Regions from separate parts of the Rhizobium oryzihabitans genome, predicted to be linked through region 4. Evidence: predicted binding sites of a transcription regulator. Region 4 holds the regulator's gene; each other region holds the start of a gene.
The links. The regulator PhoB, encoded in region 4, activates phosphate uptake and scavenging genes when phosphate is short. The targets are predictions, from matches to a motif close to TGTCATNNANCTGTCAT.

Region 1 (4,628 bases), 1.3 Mb from region 4:
GCCCAGCGCTTTCGCGCAATCGGCGGCGTCCTTCAGCGATTCCTCCGATGTATAGCGGTAAGGCAGCATGATGCAGCGCACCCGTTCCTCGCCCAGCGCATCAACCGCAAGTGCCGCACAGATCGCCGAATCGATGCCGCCGGAAAGGCCGAGAACCACGCTCTTGAAGCCGTTCTTGTTGACGTAATCCCGAAAGCCCAGCATGCAGGCGCGGTAATCCGCTTCCTCGCCTTCCGGAATTTTCGAGAATGGCCCGCTTTCGCAGCGCCAGCCTTCTTCGGTGCGTTTCCAGTCGGTGACGGCAAGTGTCGCCTCGAACTGGCTCATCTGGAAGGCGAGCGTCTTGTCGGCGTTGAAGGCGAAGCTGGCGCCATCGAACACCAGCTCGTCCTGCCCGCCAAGCTGGTTGGCGAAGACCAGCGGCAGTCCGCTTTCGATCACCTGTTTCAGCGCCACCTGATGGCGCACATCCAGCTTGCCGCGATAATAGGGCGACCCGTTCGGAACCAGCAGGATTTCCGCCCCGCTTTCGGCGAGCGTTTCGCACACGCCCATCTCGTTCCAGATTTCCTCGCAGATCGGAATACCGATCCTGACCCCACGGAAATTATAGGGACCGGAGATCGACCCCTCGGCGAAAACACGCTTTTCGTCGAACTCGCCGTAATTCGGCAGGTCGATCTTGTCGCGCAGCGAAATGATCTTGCCGCCATCCAGAAGCGCCACCGAATTGTGCCGTCCCGCCTCGCCCTGGCGCGGAAAACCGATGACGATGCCTGGCCCGCCATCGGCAGTCTCCGCTGCCAGTTCTTCCACCGCCTTCAGGCAGGCTTTCAGAAAAGCCGGCTTCAGCACCAGATCTTCCGGCGGATAGCCGGATATGAACAGCTCGGTCAAAAGCAGAAGATCGGCGCCCTGCGTTGCCGCATCGGCCCGTGCCTCGCGCGCCTTGGCGAGATTGCCCGCCACGTCGCCAACAGTCGGATTGAACTGCCCGACGGCAATTCTGAGATGGTTCTTGATGTCGTGTCTGTCGCTCATGGCTTTTCAATACCGCGCCCGTGTCCGCTCCGCAACGCGGCAATTGCATGCCGCGCCACCTTCACGTTCCAGCCACAGGGCACATTCGCGCCTTCGGTCCGCATTCACGCTAAGGTTATCGCTGTACCTGCCAGGTTGCGCAAAGTTCATGTCGCGTTCATCGCGCTTATGTGACAGTTACATGACACTTTTGCGACACCCGATTCACCTCCCCGATCGGCCGTGCCGCCTGCAATACCGGAGTATGAGTTTGAGACATTCGGCGCCAAAAACAACGGCTTCCGAAAAGGCTGGTTTTGTCTTTTCGCCTGCATGGACGCGGAGCCTTTTAAAGCTTTCGGGCACGGCCTATACGCTTGCCAATCTGACCTTTTCGTCAGTCATGCTTGTCGTTGCGCTGGAATGGATCGCCCGTGGTTCCCTCACGGATGTCGGCGCTTTCCTCACCTCATCCGCCCGCCCGGGCTTGACCACCATTGCCGCCATGCTGCTGCTGCTTGTGGCGCTGGATTCGATCCTTGGCCGTCGTTATCTGTCGCTGATCGCGGTTGCGCCGCTTTGCCTGCTGACGGGCCTGATCTCCGCGCAGAAACAGACCTATCTTTCCGATCCGCTTTACCCTTCCGACCTGCTGTTCGGCCGACAGATTCTCGAGCTTCTGCCCACCATGCTGAAAGCCCAGCCGCTGACGGCCGTACTGGTCGGCCTTGGCCTTTGCGCCACGGTTGCGGCCCTTGCCGCTCTCTGGCTGCTGGCACGCCGCCATTCGCCGGGGCTGAGCTGGCGTGAACGCTTCGCAGGACTGGCGCTGGCGCTGCCACTTCTGGCCAGCCTCGCCTCCCTGATGGACTATTCGCATTATTCCTGGGTACGCGATCGCCTCAACATCATTCCCATGATGTGGGACCAGCAGGAAAATTACCGCCATAACGGTTTCCTGATGGCTTTTGCCTTCAACATTCCGATGGCGAATGTCTCGGCACCGCAGGGTTACGGTGAAAACAGCATCGCCGACCTGACGGCGCAACCCGCCGCCTTCGCCGCCAACAAGGGCGATTATCCTGATGTCATCATGCTGATGAGCGAATCACTCTGGGATCCGACCCGGATTGAAAAGGTGAAGCTCTCGGCAGACCCGATGCCGACCATCCGCGCCAAGCAGTCCGGCAACGTGTTCTCGCCGGAATTCGGCGGCATGACGGCGAATGTGGAATTCGAGGCGCTGACCGGCTTTTCCAACGCTTTCCTGCCCTATGGCAGCATTCCCTACCAGCAATATATCCGCCGCCCGGTGCCCTCGCTTGCCAGCTTCTTTCGTGGCGAGGGTTATTCAGCCATCGCCATGCATCCGTTTCAGGAATGGTTCTGGAACCGCAAGCAGGTCTATCAGAATTTCGGCTTCGAGGAATTCCGTTCCGAAGAGACGCTGCCGGCCATGGAAAAACGCGGCAACTTCGCCTCTGACGATGCACTGATGGACGAGATCATGGCGACGGCCGAGCAGGCCCGCAACCCGCTCTTCCTCTTCGCCGTCACCCTGCAGGGACACGGTCCCTACGAGGCGGGTCGTTATGCCGCCGACACCATCGGCGTGGAAGGCGATCTCTCCCCCTCGGCATCGCAGGCGCTCACGACCTATTCGCAGGGCGTGGTGGAGGCTGACGAAGCGCTTCTCAAACTGATGCGTTGGGCCAAGAAGCGCGACCGTGAGACCATCATCGTCCTCTTCGGCGATCATCTGCCACCGCTTGGCCAGACCTTCGTCGAAAGCGGCTACATGCCGGGCATGGTGGCCAGCCGCCGCGCGCCGCTGGAGGTCATGAAGAAGGAACACGAGACGCCGCTCGTCGTCTGGTCCTCGAAGAAGGGCGTGCGCAAGAATATCGGCACGATCAGCCCGGCGCTGTTGCCCTACCATGTGCTGAAGACCGCCGGCTTTTCCGATCCCTTCTACACCGGAACGCTCGGCGAGGTTCAGCAGGCATTTTCAGTCATCGACCGGCACATGCTGGTCGGTACGGACGGCGAGGCCCTGCCCGACTGGTCCATCGCCCCGAATTCCATTCCCGACGTGGTGCGCGATTACCGCCTGCTGCAATTCGACATGATGTTCGGCGAACAATATGGCCGCGAGCGCTTCTTCCCCGGTTTCAACTGGGTCAATGAGGGCACGCCCTCCGTCTGAGGTTTTGGCGTGGGACGCGTGAACCGCATGGTGGTGGAAATCGTTTGAATTCCATCGCCATGCGGGTTTATCTCGAAACCCGTACCGAACCATCCGCAAACGGAGAAACACCGTGACCGATATCTCCGATTATATCGTTTCGCATTTCAAGCGCTCCTCCCGTGAAATCGGTGAGGTGGAACGCCGCATTCTGGAACTCTCGCACCAGAAAAAGTTGGTTTCGAGCGACATCAATGCGGAATTTTCGGCCGGTGCAAGTCTCGGCGACAAGCTGGCCGACAATATAGCCAAGGTTGGCGGCTCCTGGGGTTTCATTCTCAGCTTCTGCCTGTTCCTGGTGTTCTGGGCGGTCGTCAACACCATCGTGCTGGCAACGCGGGCCTTCGACCCCTACCCCTTCATCTTCCTCAACCTTCTGCTTTCCATGCTCGCCGCCATCCAGGCGCCGATCATCATGATGTCGCAGAACCGGCAGGCCGCCCGCGACCGCTTCGAGGCCGCCAAGGATTATGAGGTGAACCTGAAGGCAGAGCTTGAGGTTCTCTCCCTGCATGAAAAGATCGATGTGAAGGTGCTGGCCGAACTTGCGGCACTGCGGCAGGACCTCGCAAACCTCCACCACCATGTCACCCGGAAAGAGGACTGACAGAGGTAAAATTCTTCCCCAATTTTCCCCGCGTCGGCAGGTGCTGTTATCCTCTGTTCAGTCCTGCCGGGTGGATGCCAGACGTGGCGCAAACCGGGGACGGTTCTGATGGGGACGGTGGCGCGTTCGTGACGACAGAATCATTTCGCAAAGTGCGGTGCACTGCCCTTTGCGAGATTCGGCATGGTGAAAGGCCCGGCTGCGCAACGCATCCCACCCACACCAACCTCAACCAAAGCGCAGCCGGCCAATCGCCCGACGCACCCTGACAATCCCCCGTCCGGCATCGCCGTGCGGGATGAAGCTGTTGGGTTTTTCGAGCATAGTGGACGGAGGCGCGTGGAGCTTTACCCCCCTCTGCCCTGCCGGGCATCTCCCCCTCAAGGGGGAGATCGATCTGCGGCATGGCCTCGCCCAACTCAACGCTTGCGAATGGAGTTGTAAAAGAGCTTCTTGCCGATCTCCCCCTTGAGGGGGAGATGCCCGGCAGGGCAGAGGGGGTAAAGCTCCAACCACCCCCGCTCCACTACAAATCGTACAACCTTCTGAAAGTTCACACCCAGTTACGAATCCGTCAGATTCTTGCGCTACAGATTGACGCAGGCGTTTGTTGCATTGCACTCTTGCGGGCAAGGCTGACTGGGGAATCACTCCCCATCGTCAAAATGGCATCACGACCATTTCGCGGCGACGCCACACCGGACACCACCGTTCGGTCAACGCAATGCATTCTACCGGGGTTTTTCATGCACCAGT
Region 2 (4,628 bases), 1.3 Mb from region 4:
TTTTGGCACGTCCAGGCCGGAAATGGTCCTGTCACGGCCGAGAAGGTAGTATTTGCGGGTGATATCGTAGATGTGCCGCTGGTGGCGATACATGCGGTCCATCAGGCCCGCATGGGCTTCATCTGCAAGACCCACATTCTCGCCGACGGTTTTCATGCCATAGCCCTCTGATAGATATGGAAGCCGCCATAGATGGCTGAGCGATCCATGGCGTTCAGTTCCTGGGAACGCTCCTCGAGATAGACCCACTGGTTGCGGATGTCAGTGGAGAGCCTGCCTTCGATGACGCTCTTTTCGGCGGCGGTGCGGAAGATGACACGCGCACCGGGAGCGGCGGTGCGGCTGATCTGCGACCACAATTCGTTGAGCTGCACATCCGTCATCCAGTCCTGCGCGTCGAGGAGGATATAACGGTCGACGCCGTTTGCCGGCTTCTTGGAAAGAAGCTCGGTATAGGTGGCGTGATGCACCGCGACGCGGGCGGTGTTGTTGCGGATCGTCTCGTAATATTCCGGCTTGAGATAGGCGGGCAGGGCACCCTCGTGCGGCTCGGGATAACGGCGTGCGAAGGCCTGCCAGGCGAAATAATTGTCGCTAAGCGGGAAGTTGCAGGCGAGCTTTTCCAGCCGCTCCTTGAGCACGGAGGCAACCGTGCCATCGTTCGAAAGGCTTGCCAGCTCGTCATATTGCCGGGGCGGAATGCCGAGGCCGAAAAGCGAGCTTTTGCGCTTCGTCAGCCAGCGTACCACGGGCTTGTCGAATAGCGGCGCGACCTTGCTGTCGAAAAACTGGCGCTGTTCGGCAATTGAGCGGCTTTGAGCCATTTCCGTCAACTTGACGCCGTGCAGGCGGGCCATGAGATGGCCGGCACCGATGAAACGGCCGAGCAGGCCGGTGCGGTAGATGTTCCGGTCAAAGACCGAGATGCGACGACGGCCGGACAGCGTACGCTTCGACCAGTAGGCCTTGGTCGTGTCATCGAGATGGTCGGCGATGAAGCGGTCATAACCATGGCTGTTGCTGCGCGTATTGGCGCGGCCGAACTGGCGAACAACGTCCTGATGGGCGGGCAGATGGCGGAAGGCGGCCAGCTTCAGCTTGTTGAGAGCGATGTGATGCGGGTTCAAATCCACCACATCGATGCTGGCCGGATTGCGGGAGAGATAGGCCAGCATGTTGCAGCCGCCCGAGCCGATGGTGACGATGCGGTGGCCTTCGCCAAGCTCCATCGCTTCCATGTCGATTTCCGGGTCTTCCCAGATCTGCGGATAAACGAGGCCGGAAAACAGGACGCCGAAGAACCGTTCGGAAAGACCGCTTTTCGAGAGTGCCTTGTGCTGGAGCAGCGCGGACTTCAGTTTTGTGTTTTTGCTGAAGCCGGTCTTGGGTGCCGCACTCGTCATATGTTCACCTCTCAGTCGATTGAGAGGCGTCTACAGCCGTGACGCTACAGTTTGATGACAGGGGCTGTGGGCGGAAGCAACGAATCGAAAAGACGCATGAAACGGATCGACTTTGCAAAGCGCTGAGGGTGTTCTCACCGGTCGTGGCGCCATCCTCGGGCGTGACCCGAGGATCCATGAGTACGTCGAAATCGTTAATCCTCGGGTCAAGCCCGAGGATGACGGAGAGGTTTTTCGGCGCTTTTCGCCGCCAGTATCAAGAAACCAGCCTGATCTGGATGGTGTTCCCGATGCAGCCTCGAAGCAATCACTTGCGCAGAACGTGCAGCATGCCCTTGCGCTTGGCGTCGTAGTAATAACCGCGTGCATAAAGACGGACTGCGTTGTCGCGGTTGCTATCGGCCACAAGCCATGCGCCACGCAGATATTTGACGGCGTATTTGAGGTTCGTTTCGGCGTCGAACAGGCCGGAAGCGGGGCCATCAAAGCCCATGGAGCGGGCAGTGGCGTGCTTGATCTGCATCAGACCGAAGTGGCCGCCATTATAGGCGCCGGGATTGTACATGCTTTCACGCTGGACCACGCGGTGCACCAGATCTTCCGGCACATTATACATGACCGCATATTTCGAAATCAGCCCACTCAGTTTTTCGCGCCCGGCAGGTGCCGACTTGAGAGGAGCCGTCACGGTTTCATTCTGCCGGATGGCGGCAAGGGCGGCATTGGTCGGGCCCGCGGCATAGGCGAGAACCGTGCTGTCAGGCTTCGGCAGCGGAATGACCTTGCGCTCGGCCGTCAGTTCGGTGCCGATCGATGGGGTGCCAGGTGGCGGCGGCGCGGGCGGGAAGCTGCCCTTGACGGCAACCACCTGCGGCAGATCGGCGGCGGCGTTGTGGGTGGACGATTGTGCTGCGGCTCCAGCTGTCTCGATCGCGGTTGCTGCCGGCGTTGCGGCATGGGGTGCGAGAGCAGCCGCTGTGGCCGGCGCTGACGTCGTCACGGTCGCCAGCGCCATCTCTGCCGGTTGCTGCATCTGGGCGCTGATCGCCGCTGCTGCTGCGATTTCAGAGGCTGGCGGCAGGGCCACACGGCCACCCTTGACGGCGACGGCGGTAGGAAGCGTTGCAGGTTGCGAAGCGGTGGCGGCGTCTGTCGCCGGTGCGGCCGGCGTTACGCCTGCTGCGGTTTCAGCCGTTGCCGGCTGTGTCGATGCCTGCGCAGGAGCGGCAGTGGGGTTGACTGCCGCAATTTTCGGGCCGTCCGGCCCTTCCTTGGCGGTATATTCGACACTTGTGCATCCAGCCAATGCCAGTGCGAGGCCCACGGTGGAAGACAGAAGAACTGCACTTCTTCCGCGGAATTTGCCCGAATTTCGCATGTTGCCGCCTTCGTTATGCCTGTCTCTCGATACCCCCGCGTCAAGCGAAGCAGGCAGTGTCCCGTCGAGCCTTCATTAACCTATTGTAAGGATAGCGGCAAGCCGGGACGTGGCTCCCCGGCTTTCAGGCGGTTTTTCAGGCCGCGATGCGCCTGTAGCCGGCGCTGACGGCGCGGCCGGAAATGAAGTGGGTGCGGTATTTCGGCCGGATTTTTTTGTTGCCGGACATGCGGCGCACCAGCGAAAGCGTGGAGCTGAAAAACAGCGCCTGCAGGGTGAGAACGGCAAGCGCCACCAGCATGATTGCGGCCTGAGCCGTGGCGAATGTTTCGATGGCATTGCCGGAGGCGGAAACAAACTGCGGTAACAGCGCCAGGAAGAACGCGAAATAGCGCGGGCGCAACGCGGCCATGGCGTAGCAGTCGCGGAAAATGCCGCTCCAGGACTTGCCCGGCAGATTGTCGTTATCCGCATTGGCCGCCTGGGCTGCGGGCGTGGCAAAGGTCCAGAGCAGGAACAGCATGAGCCAGCCAAGGCCGGCCCATTGAACGATCTCCACGAAGGATTGCGGCAAATAGGTGAGCCCGGCCACCGGAATGGCCGAAATCGTCATGGCCGTGACAATACCGAGCGCTCCGCCGCTGACGGAGGCGAAGACCGTTTTCCTGCCGCGAATGCCGGCATAGGAAGCCACGGAGAATACAAGGGGAGAGGGAAGTGCGAACACAACGGCACATGCTGCACAAAAAATCAGCCAGGCCTGTCCAGACATTCTCTTCCTCCTTGCCCTCCCTGTCACCGCATTAATTAGCCTATCGTAAAATTAGGCCGCTGTGAACGGTTGACCGACGTGTTCCATCACTTCGGTAAACCATTTTGCAGAAAGGTCGAAATGCTTTCCGCCCTTGATACGCGGAAACTCGATGGTCCGCAATTTGCCGTTCTGGTCTTCATCATGGCCGGTGACGCCCGAGACCTTGTTGAGCGCGCTTTCGACGGCGAGATCAACCATGCCCTGGATGAGGCGCAGATCGTCGCCATTGGCGGGCGCGGAGCGCGCGAAATAGCCAGACTTCTGCACCATGGAGCGTTCGGCGCCGATGAGGCCGGCAAACTGCTTCTGGAACCAGCCGCCGACATTGATGGTGTCGATCTTCACATGCCCGAAGGCATCGCGCTTGACGGCCTCGCCGGAGGCTTCACGCTCGGCAACGATGGAATCGAGGCCAGCACCTTCGGAAACGAACAGCGTGACATAGCCGTGCCTGTCCATGATGGCCTTCAGGCGTTCGGCTTCCGCCTCGATGTCGAAGGCCATTTCCGGCAGGTAGATGCCGTCGATATTCTTCATCTGCGTGTTCATCATCAGGCCTTCGACATATTCATTGCCGCTGGTCTTCTGAATATAGGCGCGCGCGGTCGCGGCCGTCAGCCAGCCACAGTGACGGCCCATGACTTCGTGGATGACAAAGGTCTTCGGGGCAGCGCTCTGTTCGTTGCTGACATTGTCGAAGAAGGAAGCGCCGACTTCGGCGGCGGTCCAGGCGCCCAGCGACTGCTTGATCGGCACTACGTCATTGTCCACCGTCTTCGGCAGGCCGACGACGGTCAGGTCATAGCCGTTCGCGCCGAGATAGGCGGCAAGGTCGGCGGCCGTCGTGTTGGTGTCATCGCCACCGATGGTGTGGAGAATGGTGATACCGTCAGCGGCCAGCCGTTCGGCGGCGACGCGCAGCGGGTTGTCACCCTCTTTCACCAGTCCGCGCTTGGCGCAATCGGCGGCATTGGTGAGCTTGACGCGGCTGTTGCCGATCGGCGATCCGCCGTAACGGTGCAGCAGCGGGGCC
Region 3 (4,628 bases), 1.3 Mb from region 4:
GCAAAGGCCGCCATGTTGACCACGCCGCGCGAGGTGACGCTGGGCGACAGGATATGGGCGGGCAGGGCCGTGCCGAGCAGGATCGGGCCGACATGCAGGCCTTCCGTCAGGGTGCGGGTGACGCCGAGCGTGATGTTGGCGGCATCGAGGTTCGGGAAGACCAAGAGGTTCGCCTCGCCGGTCAGCACGCTGTTGGGCATGGCGCGCTTGCGCAGCGCTTCCGACAGCGCCGAGCCACCCTGCATTTCGCCATCGACTTCCAGTTCCGGTGCGGCTTCCTGCACGATCTTCAGGGCGCGGCGCATCTTGCGGGCGCTTTCGGAATCGCGCGAGCCGAAATTGGAATGGCTGGCGAGCGCGATCTTCGGCGTGATGCCGAAGCGGCGGATTTCCTTGGCCGCGAGAATGGCCATTTCAGCCACTTCCTCGGATGTCGGATCGTAATTGACGAAAGTGTCGGTGAGGAACAGCGCACCCTGCTGGGTGATGAGCAGGCTGAGGCCCGCGAAGGAACGCACGCCTTCCTGCTTGCCGATGATCTGGTTCACGTCACGCAGGTGGCGGTCATAACGGCCTTCGAGGCCGCAGATCAGCGCATCCGCCTCATCGCGCTTCACCGCAAGCGCGCCGATGACGGTGGAGTTGGTACGCACGATGGTACGGGCCGCTTCCGGGTTGATGCCCGCACGACCGACGAGGGCGAAATAGTCATCCACGTAATCGCGGTAGCGCGGATCGTCTTCCGGGTTGACCACGGCGAAATCCGTATGCGGACGGATGCGCAGGCCGAAGCGCTTCAGGCGCGTTTCGATGATCTGCGGACGGCCGATGAGGATCGGGATGCCGGTACCTTCTTCCAGCAGCACCTGGGCTGCGCGCAGCACGCGCTCGTCTTCGCCTTCGGCAAAGATGATGCGCTTCTTTTCGGCGGCCTTGGCGGCATTGAAGACCGGCTTCATGATGAAGCCGGAGCGCCAGACGAAGCGGTTCAGCTGGTCGAGATAGGCTTCGAAATCGGTGATCGGCCGGGCGGCGACGCCGCTTGCCGCAGCCGCGCGGGCAACCGCCGGGGCGATGCGCAGGATGAGGCGTGGATCGAAGGGCGAGGGAATGAGGTAGTTCGGGCCGAAGATCGGGGTTTCACCGCTATAGGCTTTTGCCGCGACTTCGGAGACTTCCTCACGGGCAAGCTCGGCGATGGCCTGCACGGCGGCCATCTTCATTTCCTCGTTGATCGTGGTTGCGCCGCAATCCAGCGCGCCGCGGAAGATATAGGGGAAGCAGAGAACGTTGTTGACCTGGTTCGGGAAGTCCGAACGGCCGGTGCAGATCATGGCATCCGGCCGGGCCGCACGTGCCGCCTCCGGCATGATTTCCGGATTGGGGTTGGCAAGTGCGAGGATCAGCGGGTTTTCCGCCATGCGCTCCAGCAGTTCCGGCTTCAGCACGCCGGCGGCGGAAAGGCCGAGGAAGACATCGGCGCCGTCAATGGTTTCGGAAAGGACGCGCTTGTCGGTCTTCTGGGCGTAAACTTCCTTCCACTCGTCCATCAGCGTGTTGCGGCCGTCATAAACGAGGCCTTCAATGTCGTGGACCCAGATGTTTTCTTTCTTCGCGCCCATGGCGACGAGAAGGTTGAGGCAGGCAAGGGCTGCCGCACCTGCACCCGAGGCGACGATCTTGACGCTCGAGAGCGATTTTCCGGCCAGTTCCAGCGCATTGGTGACGGCGGCGGCGACGATGATCGCCGTGCCGTGCTGATCGTCGTGGAAGACGGGGATGTTCATCTTTTCGCGCAGCTGGCGTTCCACCTCGAAACATTCCGGCGCCTTGATGTCCTCAAGGTTGATGCCGCCGAAGGTGGGTTCCAGCGCCGCGATGGTGGAGACCATGTCATTGATGCCGGGTGCGTCGATCTCGATGTCGAAGACGTCGATGCCGGCGAATTTCTTGAAGAGGACGGCCTTGCCTTCCATGACCGGCTTGGAGGCAAGCGGGCCGATATTGCCAAGACCAAGCACCGCGGTGCCGTTGGAAATGACCGCGACAAGATTGGCGCGGGCGGTGTATTCCGCCGCCATCTCAGGATTTTCATGGATGGCGAGGCAGGGGGCGGCAACGCCCGGCGAATAGGCGAGCGCCAGGTCACGCTGGTTGCCGAGCGGTTTGGTGGCCTGGATTTCCAGCTTTCCGGGACGCGGATAGCGGTGGAAAAAGAGCGCCTGTTCCTCGATGTCGGCCTTTGCCGTGTTGGCGGGCGTATTGTTCTTATCGTGAGAGGTCATTCTTCCACCGTCATATCTGGTTTCATTCCGGCCCCCTGAATACAACAAACTTCCCCGTGGTACAGCCGTTATTTGCCGCGCATTCATGCAAATACAGGCATGACTTATTCGCGTTTTCGTGAAGCCATTCGTCATATTTCATATAAAATCCGACGTCTGTCATGTTGCTGAAACACGAGTCTGGTTCTGAGAGGTAAGAAAGCCGCAGGGACGCAACCGAACAGGGGGATGAAATCCGTGGCCGGTCAAATCGAAACCAGACAGTTCAGAACGCTTTTCATTTCGGATGTCCATCTTGGGTCCAAGGCGGCCAAGACGGATTATCTGCTCGACTTCCTGAAATATCACGAGGCCGAGACGATCATTCTGGTCGGCGACATCGTCGATGGCTGGCGCCTGCGCCGCAGCTGGTACTGGCCGCAGGGCTGCAACGACGTGGTGCAGAAGATCCTGCGCAAGGCCCGCAAGGGAACGCGCATCGTTTATATTCCTGGCAACCACGACGAATTCCTGCGGGAATTTCCGGGCATGCATTTCGGCGGCATCGAAGTGGCCGAGCGCATGATCCACGAGGCTGCCGACGGCAAGAAATATCTGGTCATCCATGGCGACGAGTTCGACGTGGTGGTGCGCAATGCCCGCCTTCTCGCCTATCTCGGAGACTGGGCATATGACGCGGCGATTGCGATCAACATCGCCATTGCCGCCGTGCGCCGTCGCATCGGCCTGCCTTACTGGTCGTTCTCGGCCTGGGCGAAGCTTCAGGTGAAGCACGCCGTCAACTTCATCGGCGAATTCCAGCGCGTGGTCGCCGACGAGGCACGCCGCAACAATGTCGACGGCGTCATCTGTGGGCACATTCACCATGCGGTGATGGAAGACATGGACGGCATCCGCTACATCAACACCGGCGACTGGGTGGAAAGCTGCACGGCAATCGCCGAGAACGCCGATGGCAGCTTCGAGCTGATCACCTGGATGCAGACAAGCGACGTTACCGCCGAACAGACATCGGATGAGATGGAGCCGGTGGATATTCCGGGTCTGATCGGGAAGCATGCGGCCTGATTGGGCATGCCAACCTCTGCCGCGACGGTGCGTTTCACAGGGATGTGCTGGCTGGGTAATGCGGGCGACGGCGATGGTGTGACCTCGCGGGTGTTGCCTACATGCTCCGAATAACTTGCTACGCCATCCTCAGGCTTGACCCGAGGGTCCACAACCCGGAGCGATGGATCCTCGGGTCAAGCCCGAGGAAGACGACGGTGAGGTTTAGATTCGCCGTTTGCTTTTCGTGAAAGCGAGCGCGGATGGAATGACGGCGCGCAGTCTCGTCATTCTTAGCGTGCGAGAGCCTTGGCCCGCGCGAGAGCGGCGCCCTCAATTTCCAGCAGGCCGGATAAATCAGCGACCCTTTAGAGACATGCCTCAGCTCCTTCATGCGAGGCGAGTGCGTACCCCTTGTGTCTTCTCCCCGCCGGGGAGAAGGTCGCGGCAGCGGGATGAGGGGGCGAGGGTAGAGATATTCAGAGAGCTTGCCCCCTCATCCGACCCTTCGGGCCATGTTCTCCCGGTGGGGAGAAGAAACCAGCGGTGATGTCGCGCCTTGTTTCTCCGCCTTCAATAGCCGGGGCTTACCCCCACAATTCCGGCCGTGCGGGATAAACCAGCGAACCCTCATAAACGAGGCCCGGCTGCCGGTCCTCGGCCAGCAGCAGCGGCCCGTCGAGATCGGCGAAGGCTGTCCCTTGAGCGGCCAGCACCGCAGGCGCCATGCCGAGCGAGGTGCCGAGCATGCAGCCGACCATGATGGTGAAACCGAGGCGCTCCGCTTCCGCCTTCATGACGAGCGCTTCGGTCAGCCCGCCGGTCTTGTCGAGCTTGATGTTAATCGCATCGTAACGGTCGCGCAGGCCTGCGAGGTCGCGGGTGGAATGCACGCTTTCGTCGGCGCAGATCAGCACCGGATGGTCGATGCGGGCGAGGATGGCGTCCTTGCCGGCGGGAAGCGGCTGTTCGATCAGCGATATCTTCAGTTCCGCTGCAAGCCGCAGATAATATTCGATATTATAATCATTCCAGCCCTCATTGGCATCGATGATGATGCGCGCTTGCGGGGCTGCGGCACGCACGGCGCGCAGGCGCGCTTCGTCGTCCGCCGTGCCGGTCTTGATCTTCAGCAGCGGGCGGCCTGCATTTTCCGCCGTTTTCGCGGCCATGGTCTCGGGGTCGGCCAGCGAGATGGTGTAGGCGGTGACGAGCGGTTCTGCAGCCCGTCCGAGGATGCGCTCGGAAGCGCTTTTACCGCTGATCTTGGCCTCGAGATCCCACAGCGCGCAATCG
Region 4 (4,628 bases):
CGGGCGCAACACCGGTCTGCTCATAGGCAAAGAGCTTGCCCGTGCGGCCGACGCCCGTCTGGACCTCATCGAAAATCAGGAGCAGGCCGTGCTCGTCGCACAGGCTACGCAGGAGTTGCAGGAATTCCTTGCTGGGCGCGCGGATACCGCCCTCGCCCTGGATCGGCTCGATCAGAAGTGCGGCCGTCTCGGCCGTGATGGCTGCCTTCAGGGCATCGACATCGCCGAACGGCACCTGATCGAAACCTTCGACCTTGGGACCGAAACCTTCGAGATATTTCTGCTGGCCGCCGGCGGCGATCGTCGCAAGCGTACGGCCATGGAAGGCGCCTTCGAAGGTGACGATACGGAACTTTTCCGGATGGCCTTTCGAATAGTGATAACGGCGCGCGGTCTTGATTGCACATTCCAGTGCTTCCGCGCCGGAATTGGTGAAGAACACCTTGTCTGCGAAAGTCGCTTCCGTCAGGCGCCTGGCGAGTTTTTCCTGTCCCGGCACTTCGTAGAGGTTCGAGACGTGCCAGACCTTCTCGGCCTGCGTCTTGATCGCATCCACAAGGTGCGGATGGGCATGGCCCAGCGAGTTGACGGCGACACCGGCCGCAAAATCGAGATATCGTTCGCCGCTTTCCGTGAACAGCCAGACGCCCTCACCGCGCTCAAAGCGCAGGGGGCTCTGGAAAACGTATCAAACAATGGCGCGGCGGCTTCGGCCATGGCTGTATCACTCCTTGCGCAGATGCGCTGTCAACGGTTGTCAATAGGCTTCAAGGGTTATCCCTCGCCTGAAAATCAAAAATGCCGCCTCGCGGCGGCAGGGGCACTATTGTCACTTCGTTTGCCGATGTCAACAAAAGTCCGCGTTTCCCGGGCTTCTCAAGCCCTAGTAGGTGGCGGCCGGTGAGCCCCAAGGTGTTGCCTTTCAGACTCAACTCGCCAGCAAGTTGGGGAAAACCGGAAAATCGATTCCAGATGATTCCCCGACTCTTGCCACGGACTCTGCGTGGCACTAGGTTAATCGCTAATTACTAGACTGCATTGCGGCGGAACTAGTCACCAAAAATCCGGCGGAAACCACGCTTGCGGCACGCCCGCGAGACGGAGAGGGATTCTGCCGAAAATACACGCGACAAGCGGAGAAGCGGCATGAACTGGACAGACGAGCGAGTCGAAAAACTCAAGAAATTGTGGTCCGAAGGGCTTAGCGCCAGCCAGATAGCAGCGCAGCTGGGCGGTGTCAGCCGCAATGCCGTAATCGGCAAGGTCCATCGTCTCAACCTGCCGGGGCGCGTCAAGGCTGGCGGTCCGGTCACTTCGGCACGTTCCGCGCCCAAGCGCACCGCTGCACCTGCTCCGCGCACGACGACTTTCGCAGGCCGCGCCAACGCAGCCCCGGCGCGGGTTCTCACCCGTTCGAACGCGGCAACGGCGCTGCACGAGGAGATCGACATCGAGACCGCACAGGTTCTCGATTACGTTCCTTCCAAAAACGTTGTCACGCCGATTTCCCGTCGCCTGACGCTGACGGAACTGACCGAGCGCACCTGCAAGTGGCCGGTTGGCGATCCGCTGAAGGACGACTTCCATTTCTGCGGTTGTGAAGCGCTGGAATCTTCGCCCTATTGCAAGTTCCATGCGAAACTCGCCTACCAGCCGGTGAGCGAGCGCCGCAAGGCTTGAGTGTTGCGGCACGCATTTCAACACTCAAAATTACGGGCCTTCGGGCCCGTTTTTTTTATGACGAAAAACAGGCCGGCTCCGCGGTCAGCTTGATGACAGCGCGCCGAACCCTTGCCACTCCCTCGCGATTGGGCGTCACCCTTCGATCCTGGTTTCAACTGGCTGCCGATCCTCCGTGAAAACGGAGAATGGCATTGAGTTTTGTGGATGTTGATATAGAAAAAGCCCGAAACCGTTTCCGATTTCGGGCCTGCTTTTTTGCGGCACCATGTTGCCAGCGAAACTATCGGCTCCGCTTCGCTCAGGCTTCCATCGAATATCCGGCGCCACGCACAGTGCGGATAACATCCTGCATGTGCGAAAAATTCAGAGCCTTGCGCAGACGGCCGACATGCACATCGACAGTGCGCTCATCGACATAGATATCGTGACCCCAGACGCCATCCAGCAATTGCGAGCGGGAAAACACCCGGCCCGGCGATGTCATCAGGAACTCCAGCAAGCGGAATTCCGTCGGGCCGAGGCGAACTTCGCGGCTTTTGCGGTGAACGCGATGGGTTTCGCGATCGAGTTCGATATCGCCGCATTTCAGCACCGATGACAGAACCTCGGGCCGGGCCCGGCGCAGCATGGCCTTGACGCGGGCCATGAGTTCCGGCGTCGAAAACGGCTTGACGACATAATCATCGGCACCGGTGGCAAGACCGCGAACCCGCTCGCTTTCCTCTCCGCGCGCCGTCAGCATGATGATGGGCAGGCGTTCGGTTTCCGGCCGCATTCTCAATCGCCTGCAGAGTTCGATACCGGACACGCCGGGCAGCATCCAATCCAGGATGAGAAGATCCGGAATACGCTCCTGCAGCCTGATTTCCGCCTCGTCGCCACGGGGTATCGTGTCGACGTCGTATCCCTCAGCCTCGAGATTGTAACGAAGCAGGACGCTCAGCGCTTCCTCGTCTTCCACAACTGCAATCTTGGGCACCATATATTGAACTCCGCAAGCTTCTGCTTGTCTGTTACTCGGTCACCGAACCGAGGGTGTTGGAACTGTCGTCCTTCGGACGCTCGCCCTCCGGCTGGCTGCCGGTGGTCATGTAATAGATCGTCTCGGCAATATTCGTGGCATGGTCGCCGATGCGCTCGATGTTCTTGGCGCAGAACAGAAGATGCGTGCAGGTGGTGATGTTGCGCGGATCTTCCATCATGTAGGTCAGAAGCTCCCGGAAGAGCGACGTGTACATGGCGTCGATTTCCTCGTCGCGCTCGCGAATGGCATTGGCCTTCTCGGCGGAACGGGTGGAATAGACGTCGAGGACTTCCTTGAGCTGCACCAGCGCCAGCTCCGACAGATGTTCGATGCCGCGCGCGAGCTTGCGCGGCACGCCGGTTCCGGCAACCGCAATGACGCGCTTTGCGGTGTTCTTGCCCAGATCGCCGACGCGCTCGAGATCGGCGGCGATGCGCAGGGTGCCGATGATCTCGCGAAGGTCGGCCGCCACAGGCTGGCGTCTGGCGATGGTGACGATGGCCTTGTCGCCGATTTCGCGTTCGGCATGGTCGAGAATTGTATCGTCGGAAATGACCTTCTGCGCGAGTGCGGCATCGGAATTGACGAGCGCACGCACGGCGTCGCCGCACATCTGCTCGGCAAGACCGCCCATTTCGGCGATGCGGCGCGTCAGAAACTTCAATTCGTCGTCATAGGCGGACAGGATATGCGAATGGGTCGTTGTCTGTGTCACGGTCTAGTCCTCCGGCTTGGCCTGCATGCGCGTACCCGGAAGCGGGCACGGCAGAGGCACCAGTCTTGTTCGGTTTCGAGAAAGCGCCGGCCGGGGATCAGCCGAAGCGGCCCATGATGTAATCCTGCGTGCGCTGGTCATCCGGATTGGTGAACATCTTGTCCGTTTCATTTTCTTCGACAAGATGACCAAGATGGAACATGGCCGTACGCTGCGAAACACGCGCCGCCTGCTGCATGGAGTGCGTGACGATGACGATCGTGTAGTTGGTGCGCAGTTCGTGGATCAGTTCCTCGACCTTTGCGGTCGCGATCGGATCGAGCGCCGAGCAGGGTTCGTCCATCAGGATGACTTCCGGGCTGACGGCAACCGCGCGCGCGATGCACAGACGCTGCTGCTGGCCACCGGAGAGACCCGTGCCGGACTCCAGCAGGCGATCCTTCACCTCGTTCCAGAGACCCGCCTTCTGCAGGCTCTGCTCGACGATCTGGTCCATATCCGCCTTGTTGCGGGCGAGACCATGGATGCGCGGGCCGTAGGCGATGTTTTCATAGATGGTCTTGGGAAACGGGTTAGGCTTCTGGAACACCATGCCGACGCGGGCGCGCAATTCGACGACGTCGATCGCCTGATCGTAGATATCGTCCGTGTCGAGCGTGATCTTGCCGGTGACCCGGCAACCGTCGATCGTGTCGTTCATGCGGTTCAAGGTGCGCAGGAAAGTGGATTTACCGCAACCGGACGGGCCGATAAGCGCAGTCACCGTGTTTTCACGGACGTTGAGGTTCACGTCGTAAAGCGCGCGCTTTTCGCCGTAATAAACCGAAACGTCCTTGCCGATCATCTTGTATGAGACTTCATTCATTTTCTTGTCCAGCGCCTTTTCAACTGCTGCTTCCGACAACATGTTCATTGCTCTAGCTCCCTCTACCAGCGCCGCTCAAAGCGGCGACGCAACAGGATTGCGCCAACATTCATGACGATGAGGAACAGAAGCAGGATGATGATAGCGCCAGATGTCCTCTCGACAAAGGCGCGTTCGGCTTCGTTCGCCCACATGTAAATTTGCACCGGCAGAGCCGTGGACGGATCCATCGGCGTTGTCGGATAATTCGCAACGAATGCCACCATGCCGATCAGAAGCAGCGGCGCCGTTTCGCCCAGTGCGTGGGCGAGGCCGATGATGGTGCCGGTCAGAATGCCAGG

Region 1: the regulator PhoB is predicted to act here: its motif matches at 1,212-1,228, upstream of G3A56_RS02845 (LTA synthase family protein).
Region 2: the regulator PhoB is predicted to act here: its motif matches at 1,447-1,463, upstream of G3A56_RS15345 (BtaA family protein).
Region 3: the regulator PhoB is predicted to act here: its motif matches at 2,443-2,459, upstream of G3A56_RS02880 (UDP-2,3-diacylglucosamine diphosphatase).

Annotation. Positions count from the first base shown of each region.
Region 1 is NZ_CP048632.1:474,774-479,401, reverse strand. It holds gene G3A56_RS02850 (NAD+ synthase) at 1-1,041, opposite strand, end outside; gene G3A56_RS02845 (LTA synthase family protein) at 1,286-3,226, shown strand; gene G3A56_RS02840 (DUF1003 domain-containing protein) at 3,339-3,872, shown strand; gene sthA (Si-specific NAD(P)(+) transhydrogenase) at 4,619-4,628, shown strand, end outside.
Region 2 is NZ_CP048632.1:3,057,784-3,062,411, forward strand. It holds gene G3A56_RS15340 (class I SAM-dependent methyltransferase) at 1-156, opposite strand, end outside; gene G3A56_RS15345 (BtaA family protein) at 153-1,403, opposite strand; gene G3A56_RS15350 (lytic transglycosylase domain-containing protein) at 1,711-2,781, opposite strand; gene G3A56_RS15355 (LysE family translocator) at 2,918-3,553, opposite strand; gene G3A56_RS15360 (pyrophosphate--fructose-6-phosphate 1-phosphotransferase) at 3,605-4,628, opposite strand, start outside.
Region 3 is NZ_CP048632.1:484,344-488,971, forward strand. It holds gene G3A56_RS02875 (NADP-dependent malic enzyme) at 1-2,285, opposite strand, end outside; gene G3A56_RS02880 (UDP-2,3-diacylglucosamine diphosphatase) at 2,514-3,353, shown strand; gene dgcA (N-acetyl-D-Glu racemase DgcA) at 3,920-4,628, opposite strand, start outside.
Region 4 is NZ_CP048632.1:1,764,225-1,768,852, forward strand. It holds partial or broken gene G3A56_RS09345 (acetylornithine transaminase) at 1-717, opposite strand, end outside; gene G3A56_RS09350 (GcrA family cell cycle regulator) at 1,147-1,680, shown strand; gene phoB (phosphate regulon transcriptional regulator PhoB) at 1,982-2,665, opposite strand; gene phoU (phosphate signaling complex protein PhoU) at 2,697-3,422, opposite strand; gene pstB (phosphate ABC transporter ATP-binding protein PstB) at 3,520-4,335, opposite strand; gene pstA (phosphate ABC transporter permease PstA) at 4,350-4,628, opposite strand, start outside.